2 regions of the Streptomyces sp. NPDC004126 genome follow, and region 2 is predicted to be linked to the other one. Evidence: riboswitches for the same ligand, from Rfam matches in the RefSeq annotation. Region 2 holds a riboswitch; the other holds the start of a gene.
What was found. A riboswitch is a leader RNA that binds a small molecule or an ion and turns the genes downstream of it on or off. The one in region 2 is predicted to bind S-adenosylmethionine.
Positions count from the first base shown of each region.

Region 1 (4,401 bases), on a different contig from region 2:
ATTAGCACTCGGCCCCCACGAGTGCAAGCGGCTTCAGGCAACACGCGGGCGGCGCGGCGGCGACACGGGGCGACACGCAGGAGGGGCCCACATCCCTGTCCAGGATGTGGGCCCCTCAAGCGTCTGTGCGTGCGTCGGTGGCCGATCGCGTTCGCTCCGACTCAGCCGGCCGCGAGCTTGACCATGTCCGCCTGCGGACCCTTCTGGCCCTGCGAGATCTCGAACTCGACCCGCTGACCCTCTTCAAGGGTGCGGTACCCGTCCATCTGGATGGCGCTGTAGTGGACGAACACATCCGCACCACCGTCGACCGCGATGAAGCCGTAGCCCTTCTCCGCGTTGAACCACTTGACGGTGCCCTGAGCCATGCCTAACTCCCCTATTACTGGCCCTTGCGCAGGACCGCACTTCGCGGTCCCGGGTCAGAACTTGCGCCGGAACGCCTCGACCGCGGCTGAATGTATCCGCACCGGTGCTGTCAGCAACAGGTCAATCCGACGAGAAATCTGGACACACGGAAAGCTGGAAATAGGGTGAAAACTTGGCATATTCCAGGGCAACTCGGGCCAGACAAGCCGCACCAAAGGCCCAAAAGGCGCGCTCATGTTGACTCAATGTCAACCATCCGAAGGCCCGCTCATATGCGGCGGGCAAGAACAGCGGAGGGGACTGCCCCAACTCTACCGCGCCCAATCAAGCAGAATTGCCCCCTCCACTTTTAGCGGAGGGGGCAATTCTGTTCTGAACGCGTCAGTCGCGGATCAGCAGCCGCCGGCACTGTGCCGGTCTGGTCAGCCTCCGGCGACGGCCGGGATGATCGAGACGCCGGCGCCGTCGGGCGTCGCCGCCTGCAGGCCGCCCTCGAAGCGCACGTCGTCGTCGTTGACGTAGACGTTCACGAAACGGCGCAGCTTGCCCTGGTCGTCCAGGACGCGCGCGGCGATGCCCGGGTGGCTCTTCTCCAGGGACTCGATGACCTCGGCGAGGGTCGCGCCCTCGGCCGGGACCTCGGCGGCGCCGCCCGTGTAGGTGCGCAGGATGGTGGGGATGCGGACGTTGACGCTCATGGCGCTACCGCCTTTCCGGATGTGTCAGGGGGAAGGGTCAGGCCAGGCCGGCGGCGCGGAACGCGTCCAGGCTCGGGCGGATGGTGGCCGTCTGGCCGCTGTCCGCGGCCACCGCCTCCAGGGTCTTGAGACCGTCACCGGTGTTCAGGACCACCGTGGTCAGCGCCGGGTCGAGCTGCCCGTTCTCGATCAACTTCTTCGTCACGCCGACGGTCACGCCGCCCGCGGTTTCGGCGAAGATGCCCTCGGTGCGCGCCAGGATCTTGATGGCCTCGACGACCTGCTCGTCGTTGACGTCCTCGACGTAGCCGCCGGTGCGCCGCGCGATGTCCAGGACGTACGGGCCGTCCGCCGGGTTGCCGATGGCCAGGGACTTGGCGATGGTGTTCGGCTTCTGCGGGCGCACCACGTCGTGGCCGGCCTTGAAGGCGGTGGACACCGGGGAGCAGCCCTCGGCCTGGGCGCCGAAGATCTTGTAGGGCTTGTCCTCGACGAGGCCGAGCTTGACCAGCTCCTGGAGACCCTTGTCGATCTTCGTCAGCTGGGAGCCGGACGCGATCGGGATGACGATCTGGTCGGGCAGCTGCCAGCCGAGCTGCTCGCAGATCTCGTACGCCAGGGTCTTGGAGCCCTCGCCGTAGTAGGGGCGCAGGTTGACGTTGACGAAGCCCCAGCCCTCGCCCAGCGGGTCGCCGATGAGCTCGGAGCAGAAGCGGTTGACGTCGTCGTAGTTGCCCTCGATGCCGACCAGGTCGCCGCCGTAGACACCGGCCATGACGACCTTGCCCTGCTCCAGGTCGTGCGGGATGAACACGCAGGACCGGAAGCCGGCGCGGGCGGCCGCGGCGCCGACGGCGCCGGCCAGGTTGCCGGTGGAGGAGCAGGACAGGGTGGTGAAGCCGAAGGCGCGGGCGGCCTCGACGGCGATGGCCACGACGCGGTCCTTGAAGGAGTGCGTCGGGTTGCCGGAGTCGTCCTTGACGTAGAGCTTGCCGGTGACGCCCAGCTCCTTGGCCAGGTTCTCGGCGTCCACCAGCTTGGTGAAGCCCGGGTTCAGGCTCGGCTTGGAGGCCACGTCCACCGGGACGGGCAGCAGCGGCGCGTAACGCCAGATGTTGTTCGGACCGGCCTCGATCGCGGCGCGCAGGGCCTCCGGGTCGCCGAGCGGCAGCTCGTAGGCGACTTCCAGGGGACCGAAGCACTCGACGCAGGCGAAGATGGGGCCGAGCTCGAAGCGGGTACCGCACTCGCGACAGGAAAGTCCGGTGGCGGGTCCGAGGTCGACAGAGGTGGCGACAGTCTGTGCAGCCATGATGGCGAGGCCCTTTCTCCTCATCTTCCCCATGGCGCACTTCGCCATGAGACGGAATTGGCACCTTCCCTAGCCGGGGCCTCGCGCTGGCGAGAACCGACTGGAGGGTTGCCGGGGCTTCAACGGGCCGTGTCCCTCTGCCCCTCTGGATGAGCGGTATGGCACCGGACACACGCGCTCTGTGGCGCGCCGGTGCGTTTGTGCGCGGGACCCCCGGCATGCGGTGGTCTCTCGCGTTGTTCAAGACTGTAACCGAAGGGACGGGTGGTTGAGACAGCCGTCCGAACCGCGAGATGGATCACAATTCGGCCCAAATAGCCGAGTGCCGCAGAGCCCGCGGAACCCGCGGAGAGAAGCCCAAGGGGTGCTGAGAGTGCTGGATGAGGTGGAGCGCTGGCTGGCAGACCGCTCCTGGTCCGCCGCCGACCGACCGCTCGACCAGCTGCTCGACCGGAAACGGGCGGCCGGGACGACGGTGAGCGTGGTGCTGCCCGCGCTCGACGAGGAGGCCACCGTCGGGGAGATCGTCGAGATCATCCGGCGCGACCTGATCGAGGCCCCGCCGGTCCCCCTGGTGGACGAGCTGGTGGTCGTCGACTCCGGCTCCACCGACCGTACGGCCGAGGTCGCGGCCAAGGCCGGCGCCCGCGTCGTCCACCGCGACTCGATCCTGCCCCGCATCCCGGCCCTGCCCGGCAAGGGCGAGGTGCTGTGGCGCTCCCTGCTGGCCACCACCGGCGACGTCGTCTGCTTCGTCGACGCCGACCTGCGGGACTTCGACGCCGCCTTCGTCTCCGGGATCGTCGGACCGCTGCTCACCGACCCGCAGGTGCAGTTCGTCAAGGCCATGTACGACCGCCCCCTCGGCGACGCCCCCGGCCAGGGCGGACGCGTCACGGAGCTGGTGGCCCGCCCGCTCCTCAACCTCCACTGGCCCCAGCTGGCCGGCTTCGTCCAGCCGCTGGGCGGCGAGTACGCCGTACGCCGCTCCCTGCTGGAACGCCTCCCCTTCCCCGTCGGGTACGGGGTGGAGCTGGGGCTGCTCGTGGACGCGCTGCACACGGTCGGCCTGGACGCGCTGGCCCAGGTGGACGTCGGGGTCCGGCTGCACCGGCACCAGGACGGGCAGGCCCTGGGCCGGATGGCCGCCGCGATCTACCGCACCGCGCAGCTGCGGCTCTCCCGCGGGCACTCCCCCAGCTACCGCTGGGGGTACCCCCACGTCCGGCCGGAGCTCACCCAGTTCGAGCGGGGGCCGGACGGGTTCGTACCGCGCACGTACGCCGTGGACACGGAGGAGCGGCCGCCGATGGCGGAGATCGAGGAGTACGCGGTCCGACGGGTGGCGTGACCCCCAGGCGCGCCCCCGCCTTGACCAGTACGTGATGAACCGGACATTTCCCGGACGTTTGAGCGAGCGGGCCCCGGGCTAGGTTCGCGGCATGGCTTCTCAGGTACTCGTCGCCGCCAACCGCGGCCCGCTCTCTTACGCCCTCGCCGCCGACGGCACCCTCAGTGCCCGGCGCGGCGGCGGCGGCCTCGTCTCCGGCCTGTCCGCGGCGCTCGCGGCGCAGCCGGAGGCCCTGTGGATCTGCGCGGCCCTGTCCGAGGCCGACCGGGAGGCCGTCCGCCGGGGCGTCTCCGAGCCGGGCGTCCGGATGCTGGACATCCACCCGGCGGTGTACGACGACGCGTACAACGGCATCGCGAACTCCGTGCTCTGGTTCACCCACCACCACCTGTACGACGTCCCCCGCGAACCCGTCTTCGACGCCGGGTTCCGGCGCCGCTGGGCCTCGTACACCGCCTACAACCGCGCCTTCGCCGAGGCCCTGGCCGAGGAGGCCGCGGAGGGGGCGTCGGTGCTGGTCCAGGACTACCACCTCGCCCTGGTCCCGGGACAGCTGCGGGAACTGCGCCCGGACCTGCGGATCGCGCACTTCACGCACACTCCGTGGGCGTCGTGGGAGTTCCTGGGCATGCTCCCGGACGACATCAGGAAGGAACTGGTGTGGGGAATGC
Region 1 covers NZ_JBNNPF010000073.1:27,652-32,052, forward strand. Annotated here, with positions in the region: gene ACQKM2_RS37395 (cold-shock protein) at 162-368, opposite strand; gene ACQKM2_RS37400 (MoaD/ThiS family protein) at 792-1,067, opposite strand; gene thrC (threonine synthase) at 1,105-2,379, opposite strand; SAM riboswitch class I at 2,397-2,535, opposite strand; gene ACQKM2_RS37410 (glucosyl-3-phosphoglycerate synthase) at 2,753-3,730, shown strand; gene ACQKM2_RS37415 (alpha,alpha-trehalose-phosphate synthase (UDP-forming)) at 3,822-4,401, shown strand, end outside.
Region 1: another riboswitch for S-adenosylmethionine. It lies ahead of thrC (threonine synthase); the one in region 2 lies ahead of ACQKM2_RS18190 (aminotransferase class V-fold PLP-dependent enzyme).

Region 2 (4,401 bases):
AGACCGGCATCATCAAGCGCCTGCCGCACGGTGAGTTCGTCGAGGTCCACGAGCCGCTGTCGCAGGGCAAGCTGCACACGCTCACCGCGCACGAGCAGTACAAGCCGGTCGAGATCGGCCCGACGGTCGACGAGAACGGTGTCGAGCGCAAGGTGACGCGTTCCGAGAAGCTGCGGGCGAAGCTCAGCAAGGGCTTCTACGCGGAGAACAACCAGATTCCGAAGCCCACGGCGGAGGAGTACAAGGAGATCCAGTCCGGCCACGGCCACCACTGATCTCCGGCACGACCGCTTGAGGGACCGGCCCCGGCCGGTCCTGGTGTCGCCACGGCGAGAGCCCCGTCCAGTGACTGGACGGGGCTCTTTGCCGTCTCCCGGGCTGGATAGGCTGAGATCCTTTCCATCGGACGTACGACCCGACGAGCAGCAGGAGCTGACCATGAACGTTGCGACCCCGGCAGGCGGCGACAGCGTGGCGGCCCGCGGCTGGCCGGGCATCCTGGAAGCGCTGCTGAGCCGTCAGGACCTCGTCGCCGAGGACACCGCCTGGGCGATGGAGCGGATCATGCGGGGCGAGGCCACGGACGCGCAGATCGCGGGCTTCGCGGTGGCCCTCCGGGCCAAGGGCGAGACGGTCGCCGAGTACACCGGGCTGGTCCGCACGATGTACGCCCACGCCAACCTGATCGAGGTGCCCGGGCGGACCGTGGACATCGTCGGCACGGGCGGCGACGGCGCCAAGACGGTCAACATCTCGACCATGTCCGCCATCGTGGCCGCCGGCGCCGGAGCCAAGATCGTCAAGCATGGCAACCGGGCGGCGTCCTCCGCCAGCGGCTCCTCCGACGTCCTGGAGAAGCTCGGCGTCAACCTGGCCCTCACCCCGGAGCGGGTGGCGCAGGTCGCCGAGGAGGCCGGCATCACCTTCTGCGCCGCGGTGGTATTCCACCCGGCCCTGCGGTACGCCGCCTCGGCCCGCCGCGACCTCGGGGTGCGCACCGCGTTCAACGGCCTCGGCCCGCTCACCAACCCGGCCCGCGTCAAGGCGCAGGCGGTCGGCGTGGCGGACCCGCGGCTGGCCCCGATCATGGCCGGGGTGCTCGCCGAGCGGGGCACCTCCGCGCTGGTCTTCCGCGGCGACGACGGCCTGGACGAGCTGACCACCACCGGCACCTCCCGGGTGTGGTGGGTCCGGGACGGCGAGGTCACCGAGCACGCCTTCGACCCCCGTGACGTCGGCATCGCCGCGGTCGACATCTCGGCCCTGCGCGGCGGCGACCCCTCGTACAACGCGGACGTCGCCCGCCGCCTGCTGGCGGGGGAGACGGGCCCGGTGCGCGACGCCGTCCTGCTGAACTCGGCGAGCGCCCTGGTGGCGCTGGACCCCGGCACGGGCACGCTGGAGGAGCAGCTCGCGGCCGCCATGGCCCGCGCGGCGGAGTCCATCGACTCCGGTTCCGCCCGCGCCGTGCTGGACCGCTGGGTGGCGGCCACCAACCGCTGAGGGCGAGCAGTCCCTTTCGGGCAAGACCCCGGTCCACGATGTGGACCGGGGTCTTGCGCGTGCGGGATCTTGTGGCAGGATGCTCTCCAAGGTCACGAGTGACAGCGTTTAGGCCCCGGCTTGCTGTCCGGCAACCCTCCTTCCGTGGCGGGGTGCCCCGGGTGATGACCAGGCCGTAGGCAGCGAGGTCTACGGCAAGCGCGGATCCCTCGACACCAGGGGTCCTGGTCTCTCGAGGAGCGTTTTCCGTGAGCAAGCGAATGCGATAGGGCGAATCCGCCCCTTCTTCAACCCTCGGATCAGGGTCCCTTCCGCGTACCGCGTACCCCCGATCAGTCCGAGGACCTTCCCGTACCCCCTGACGGCCGGCGTCGCCGCGCGCCGCCGCACCCGCGTACGGGCACACCGAAGCCATTCAGCCCTGCCTGCCGGGAGATACCGCCATGTCCGCATCCCTGAACGCCGCCACCACTGCCGCCTGCGCCACCGCCGCTGCCGACCCCGCCTGTGACGGGCCGCTGCCGGTGCTCGGCCGGGACGTCACCGTGCCCCTCGTCACCGGCGGCGAGGTCACCTACGCGGCCCTGGACTACGCGGCCAGCGCTCCCGCGCTGCAGCGGGTCTGGGACGACGTCGCCGCGTACGCCCCGTACTACGGCAGCGTCCACCGCGGCGCCGGCTACCTCTCGCAGCTGTCCACCGACCTGTTCGAGCAGAGCCGCGCCACGGTCGCCGAGTTCCTCGACTGCCGACCCTGCGACCAGGTCGTCTTCACCCGGTCCACCACCGACTCCCTGAACCTGCTCGCCGCCGCGCTGCCCGCCGACTGCCAGGTGTTCGTCTTCGAGACCGAGCACCACGCCTCGCTGCTGCCCTGGGGCGACGCCCGGGTCACCTACCTCAACGCCCCCCGTACCCCCGGCGAGGCCGTCGCCACCCTGGAGCGGGCCCTCGCCGACCGGGACCCCTACGGCCCGGCGCTGGTGTGCGTCACCGGCGCGTCCAACGTCACCGGTGAGCTGTGGCCGGTGAGGGAACTCGCCGCCGCCGCGCACGCCCACGGCGCGCGGATCGTGCTGGACGCCGCCCAGCTGGCCCCCCACCACCCCGTCTCCGTACGGGAGCTGGACGTGGACTGGGTCGCCTTCTCCGGGCACAAGCTGTACGCGCCCTTCGGCTCGGGCGTGCTCGCGGGCCGCGCCGACTGGCTCCAGGAGGCGGAGCCCTACCTCGCCGGGGGCGGCGCCTCCCGCAAGGTGGCCCGCCGCGAGGACGGCGGCGTCGACGTCGAGTGGCACACCACCGCCGCCCGCCACGAGGCCGGCTCCCCGAACGTGATCGGCGTCTACTCCATCGCCTCCGCCTGCCGGGCGCTGCGGGAGGCGGGCTTCGAGAACCTCGTCGCCCGGGAGGAGCACCTCATCGCCAAGGTCCGCGAGGGCCTGGCGGAGGTCCCGGCGGTGCGGGTGCTGTCCCTGTTCGGGGACGACGCGCCGCGCGTCGGCGTCATCTCGTTCGTGGTCGACGGCTGGAACAGCTCGCACTTCGCGGCCGCGCTGTCCGCCGAGTACGGGATCGGGGTGCGGGACGGGCTGTTCTGCGCCCACCCGCTGGTGCGCACCCTGCTGGGCAGCGAGCCGCAGGCCCAGGGGGAGTGCGGGGCGCCGGAGGCGGCGCCGGGGGAGCGGTCGCTGAACGCGATCCGGGTCAGCTTCGGGGCGGGGACGCCGGACGAGCACGTGGAGCGGTTCGTCCGCGCGGTCAAGGAACTCGTCGCGGACGGGGCGAAGTGGCAGTACCGCACGGAAGAGGGCCGCTGCGTTCCCGCCGTGTAGCGGGGGTGGCGCCGCGCGGGCTGGATGTGCGCAGCACATCCCAGCCCCGCCGGCGTTTGAGGCGCGGGGGTCTGGGGGCGGAGCCCCCAGGAGTGGCCCCGCACAGCGGCTCCGTACCGGCCCGGGGAGAGGGCTACGCGTCCAGGCCGATGGCGAACGCGGCTTCGAGGTCGTGCTGCGAGTACGTGCGGAACGCGACGTGCGTGTCGGTGGCCTCGACGCCCGGGATCTTGCTGATGCGGCCCGGGATGATGTCCGCGAGGTTCTCGTGGCGGGCCACCCGGACCAGGGCGATCAGGTCGTACGTACCGGTGACGGAGTAGACCTCGCTGACGCTGTCCAGCTGCGCGATGGACTCGGCGATCTCGGGGATCCGGTCCACGCTGGTCTTGATGAGCACGATCGCGGTGATCACGGTTGGCTGTCTCCCTCGCCGGCAGTCACTGGTCTCCTCACTCTAGTCGTACGGCGATAGCGGGCCCACGCGTAGCAGAAGCCGAGGGAGAAGCCCACGACGTGGGCCAGGTAGGCGACCCCGGGACCGCTCCCCGCGCGGTGCGCCGCCAGCCACTGGAGGCCGAACCAGAACAGCAGCACGATCCACGCCGGGAACCGCAGCGGCAGGAAGAGCAGGAACGGGAACAGGCTGGTCACCCGCGCCCGCGGGAAGAGGCACAGGAAGGCCCCGAGCGCCGCCGAGATCGCCCCCGACGCGCCCACCAGGGTCTGGTCCGAGGAGGCGTTGGCCGCCGCGTAGGCCGCCAGCGCGAGGTAGCCCGTGCAGACGTAGAACAAGAGGAACGGCGCCCGGCCCATCCGCTCCTCCGTCATCGCGCCGAAGACGTAGAGGAAGAGCATGTTCCCGAGCAGGTGCAGCCAGCTGCCGTGGACGAAGAGCGCCGTCAGGGGGGTCAGCAGCGGGCGTCCGGCCCCCGAGAACAGCTCGTCGGGGACGACGCCCCAGTGCCGGAAGTAGGCCGTCCCCGTCTCCGTCAGCAGATCGCCCGTCCCGTAGGCCGGGTTCAGGCCAGAAGCCGGGCCGAGGAAGAACGCCGTGCAGCAG
Region 2 covers NZ_JBNNPF010000017.1:82,906-87,306, reverse strand. Annotated here, with positions in the region: gene ACQKM2_RS18200 (cytochrome b) at 1-275, shown strand, start outside; gene trpD (anthranilate phosphoribosyltransferase) at 439-1,503, shown strand; SAM riboswitch class IV at 1,594-1,710, shown strand; gene ACQKM2_RS18190 (aminotransferase class V-fold PLP-dependent enzyme) at 1,947-3,338, shown strand; gene ACQKM2_RS18185 (Lrp/AsnC family transcriptional regulator) at 3,472-3,753, opposite strand; gene ACQKM2_RS18180 (rhomboid family intramembrane serine protease) at 3,750-4,401, opposite strand, start outside.